2 regions of the Amycolatopsis stemonae genome follow, and region 1 is predicted to be linked to the other one. Evidence: riboswitches for the same ligand, from Rfam matches in the RefSeq annotation. Region 1 holds a riboswitch; the other holds the start of a gene.

What was found. Region 1 has a riboswitch for glycine ahead of gcvP (aminomethyl-transferring glycine dehydrogenase). Riboswitches for the same ligand answer to the same signal wherever they lie in the genome.
Region 2: linked by a shared signal. The riboswitch ahead of gcvP (aminomethyl-transferring glycine dehydrogenase) and the one ahead of gcvP (aminomethyl-transferring glycine dehydrogenase) in region 1 are both predicted to bind glycine.

The regions. Positions count from the first base shown of each region.
Region 1 covers NZ_BAAGUJ010000010.1:172,749-174,939, forward strand. The annotation lists gene gcvP (aminomethyl-transferring glycine dehydrogenase) at 1-1,322, opposite strand, end outside; glycine riboswitch at 1,363-1,461, opposite strand; gene ACYVLJ_RS32635 (helix-turn-helix domain-containing protein) at 1,631-2,191, opposite strand, start outside.
Region 2 covers NZ_BAAGUJ010000028.1:34,582-36,772, reverse strand. The annotation lists gene gcvP (aminomethyl-transferring glycine dehydrogenase) at 1-1,223, opposite strand, end outside; glycine riboswitch at 1,393-1,491, opposite strand; gene ACYVLJ_RS46995 (MerR family transcriptional regulator) at 1,534-2,112, opposite strand.

The DNA.
Region 1 (2,191 bases):
TGGGCCTCTTCCTCGACGCCGAACGCGCGCAGGACCTTCGCCGTGATCGCGGGGGTGCTGACCTCGTCGAACGCGACGCGGACGTGGTCGGCGTCGACGTGGCCGAGGTTGATCCCGGCCTCGCGGGCGGCCGCGTGGACCTCGGCGGCCTGCCCCGGGACGCGCGCGACGACCGTGTCGAAGAACGACTCGTGGACGACCTCGACGCCGGTCTTGCGCAGCGCCTCGGCGAAGCCCGCGGCCAGGCCGTGGACGCGCTGGGCGATCTTCTTCAGGCCGTCCGGGCCGTGGTAGACCGCGTACATCGCGGCCAGCACGGCCGGGAGCACCTGCGCCGTGCAGATGTTGGAGGTCGCCTTCTCGCGGCGGATGTGCTGCTCACGGGTCTGCAGCGCCAGCCGGTAAGCCGGATTGCCGTCGGCGTCGACCGAGACCCCGACCAGGCGCCCGGGCAGCGAGCGCTCGAGCCCGGCGCGGACGGACATGTACCCGGCGTGCGGGCCGCCGTAGCCGAGCGGGACGCCGAAGCGCTGCGTCGAGCCCGCGGCGACGTCGGCGCCGAACTCGCCGGGTGAGGTGATCAGGGTGAGCGCGAGGAGGTCGGCGGCGACGGTGAACAGCGCGCCCGCGGCCTTCGCCGACTCGGAAATCGCGTGGTAGAAGCCGCGGCCGCGCAGCACGCCGGACGCGCCGGGGTACTGGACGACGACGCCGAAGAACTCGTCCGGCAGGCCGGTGAGCAGGTCGCGGACCTCGACCTCGATGCCGAGGGCCTCGACGCGGGTCCGGACGACCGCGATGGTCTGCGGCAGGCACTCGGCGTCGAGGACGACCTTGTTCGACTTCGACTTGGACGCGCGGCGCATCAGCGTGACGGCCTCGGCGACGGCGGTCGACTCGTCCAGCAGCGAGGCGTTCGCGGTGGCCAGACCGGTCAGGTCGGCGACCATCGTCTGGAAGTTGAGGAGGGCTTCGAGCCGGCCCTGGGAGATCTCCGGCTGGTAGGGCGTGTACGCCGTGTACCAGGCCGGGTTCTCGAGGACGTTGCGGCGGATCACGCCCGGGGTGACGGTGTCGGAGTAGCCGAGGCCGATCATCTGCGTCATCGGCCGGTTGCGCGCGGCGAGGGCGCGCAGCTCCGCGGTGGCGTCCTCTTCGGACGCGGCGGGCGGAAGGGTGAGTTCCTTCGTCGCGCGGATGGCGCTCGGCACGGCGGCGCCGACGAGGGCGTCCAGGCTGCCGTAGCCGCACTCGGCCAGCATCTTCGCGCGTTCGGCCTCGGACGGGCCGATGTGGCGGGCGTCGAACTGCGTTGAGGTGATGGGGAGCTCCTCGGGCCTGGGCACACAGCGGTGCGCTGGGAACTCCCCCTCTGTCATGGCACCTGAGAGTTTCACCGTGGGAGACACGGCTTTCACCTTGGGTGAGGCGCGGGTGCGCCTGCTTTCCAGAGTGGCCTCGCGCGAAGCGGTAACAGGTACCTGAGAGATTCTGGGGAGTTTGCTCCTTCGGTGCCCCACTGACGTCGTGAGGACTCTCCCGCCCCGGCTCTACGGCCCGATCTGCAGTTGTGGCGGTTACGGTACCCGGCCCGTTCGAGGTCCGTCTACTTCACCCGGGCAACGCCACATCAGTTTTCGAGCGCGGCTCGACGCACGACGCTCCCGGCCAGCGCGGGCGGGCGCCGCACCCGCCCCGAGGGCAGGACCAGGCGTTTCAGCGGCCCGCCCAGCGGCACCGGCGGGTGCCCGGCGCCGAGCAGCACCTGCTCGACGATCTGCTCGGCGAGCCACGCCACCGCGTCGTTGAGCCGGTCGAGCGAGGGGTGGTCGCCGTCGAAGACGTCCTCGTCGGCGAGCGTCACCTCGAAGTACTCGCAGCCCGGCGGCACCGAGATCGCGTCCTCGATCGCCTTCGCGCCCTCCTCGGGGTCGGAAAACCCGGCTTCGAGCAGCGGCTCGCGGTAAATCCGCGCTGCCCGCTCGCGCATGCGGGGGCCGTAGCGGACGACGACCGGGAGCCGGCCGGTCAGGTCCGGCACGGCCAGGCCGTGCAGCAGCATGATCGGCGGCACCGAGTGCACCAGCCGCGGCGCGGGCCCGGCCAGCTCGCGGGCGGTGATCCGGACGCGGTCGGCCATCGCGTCCGGGAGGCCGAAGTAGCGGAAGTCGACGTTGCCGAACCCGAGGCC
Region 2 (2,191 bases), on a different contig from region 1:
TCGACGACCAGGTCCGCGCGGCCGGGCACCGCCGCGACGACCGTGTCGAAGAACTCGCCGTGCACGACGTCGACGCCGCCCTCGCAGAGCCCGGCGGCCAGCACGGTCGCCATCCGGTGGGCCCGCAGGGCGATCCCGCGCAGGCCGTCGGGCCCGTGGTACACCGCGTACATCGACGCCATCACGGCCGGCAGGACCTGCGCGGTGCAGATGTTCGAGGTGGCCTTCTCGCGGCGGATGTGCTGCTCGCGGGTCTGCAACGCGAGCCGGTACGCGGGGGCGCCGTCGGCGTCCTTCGAGACGCCGACCAGCCGTCCCGGCAGCTGCCGTTCGAGCCCCTTGCGGACCGCGAGGTAGGCCGCGTGCGGGCCGCCGAAGCCGAGCGGGACGCCGAACCGCTGGGTGGACCCGACGGCGACGTCGGCACCCAGCTCCCCCGGCGGCCGCACCAGGGTCAAGGCGAGCGGGTCGGCCGCGACGACCACCGCGGCGCCGTGCTTCTTGGCGTCGGCGATCGTCAGGTCGAGTTCGCGCACCGCGCCGGACGCGCCGGGGTAGGACAGCAGCACGCCGAAGAAGTCGCCGCCGAGCCCGAGCCCGGTGAGTCCTTGGGACAGGTCTTCGACGACCAGCTCGACGCCCAGCGGTTCGGCCCGTGTGCGGAGGACGGCGAGGGTCTGCGGCAGGGTGTCCTCGTCGACGACGAACCGGCTGGAGGCCGACTTGCCGGCGCGGCGCACCAGGGTCATCGCCTCGGCGGCCGCGGTGGCCTCGTCGAGCAGGGACGCGTTGGCGACGGGCAGCCCGGTCAGGTCGGCGACCACGGTCTGGAAGTTGAGCAGGGCCTCGAGGCGGCCCTGGGAGATTTCCGGCTGGTAGGGCGTGTAGGCCGTGTACCAGGCCGGGTTCTCGAGGACGTTCCGCCGGATGACGGGCGGCGTCACGGTGTCGTGGTAGCCGAGCCCGATCATCTGGGCCATCGGCCGGTTCCGCGCGGCCAGCTCCCGCAGTTCGGCGAGCGCCTGGGCCTCGGTGGCGGCGGGCGGCAGTTCCAAAGCCGCCGACGAGGAGCGCAACGACGAAGGAACGGCGCGCTCGGCGAGTTCGTCGAGGGAGGCGACGCCGATGACGTCGAGGATCCGGCGGAGTTCGCCCGGCCCGGGCCCGATGTGCCGCTCGGCGAAGGGGATTCCCTGTTCCAGCGAGGCGAGTGACGGGTTCACGGGGGCCTCCTGGGGACGGCGGGGCTGGGCCGGGACCGCGATGTCCTGGCCCTCCCCACTCTGTCCGTACCCCGGAGGGCGCCTGAGAGTTTCGCCCGAGGTTGAGCCGGGCTTGCACCGTCGGCGGGGCCATCAGGCTGTGTCCTGACGACCCGCTTTCCAGAGGCGTCTCGTCCGCGCGGTCCAGGGTGCCTGAGAGGTTCCGGGGAGGACTTGCTCCTTCGGCGCCGAGCTCAAGGTGTGGCTCGGACTCTCCCGCGCGGATTCGTCGACCGCACGGGGAACCTTACTCCGTCCGCCGCAGCGGTGATCACCCGGTCTTGCGGGCGTTGCGGCGCTGGGTCAGCTCGTCCGGCTCGTGCGTCTCGACGACGCCGCCGTCGGCCCGTTCGGCCGGGAACTCGTGGATCGTCCCGCTGATCTCCTGCATGGCGCCGCTGACCGCGATGCCGAACACGCCCTGGCCGCCCTGGAGCAGATCGACGATCTCCTCCGGCGACGTGCACTCGTAGACCGTGGTGCCGTCGGAGAACAGCGTCACCCGGGCCAGGTCGCGGACCCCGCGCACGCGCAGGTGGTCGACGGCGACCCGGATGTTCTGCAGCGAGACCCCGGTGTCCAGCAGCCGCTTGACGACCTTGAGGACCAGGATGTCCTTGAACGAGTACAGCCGCTGCGAGCCGGAGCCGTGTGCGGTGCGGATGCTGGGTGCGACCAGCTTCGTCCGCGCCCAGTAGTCGAGCTGGCGGTAGGTGATGCCCGCGATCTGGCACGCCGCCGGGCCGCGGTAGCCCACCAGCTCGTCCGGCAGCGAGTTGTCGGGGAACAGCTCACCCTGCTCGCCACTCGCGACCTCAACAGGCTGCTTCTCGGAACCAGCCTCGACCACGCAAGCCTCCCCTCGCCCGACCTGACGGCCGGCGAATGACAGCCGGAAAGTCCCAGGAGCGGGACCGACCGGAGATCAA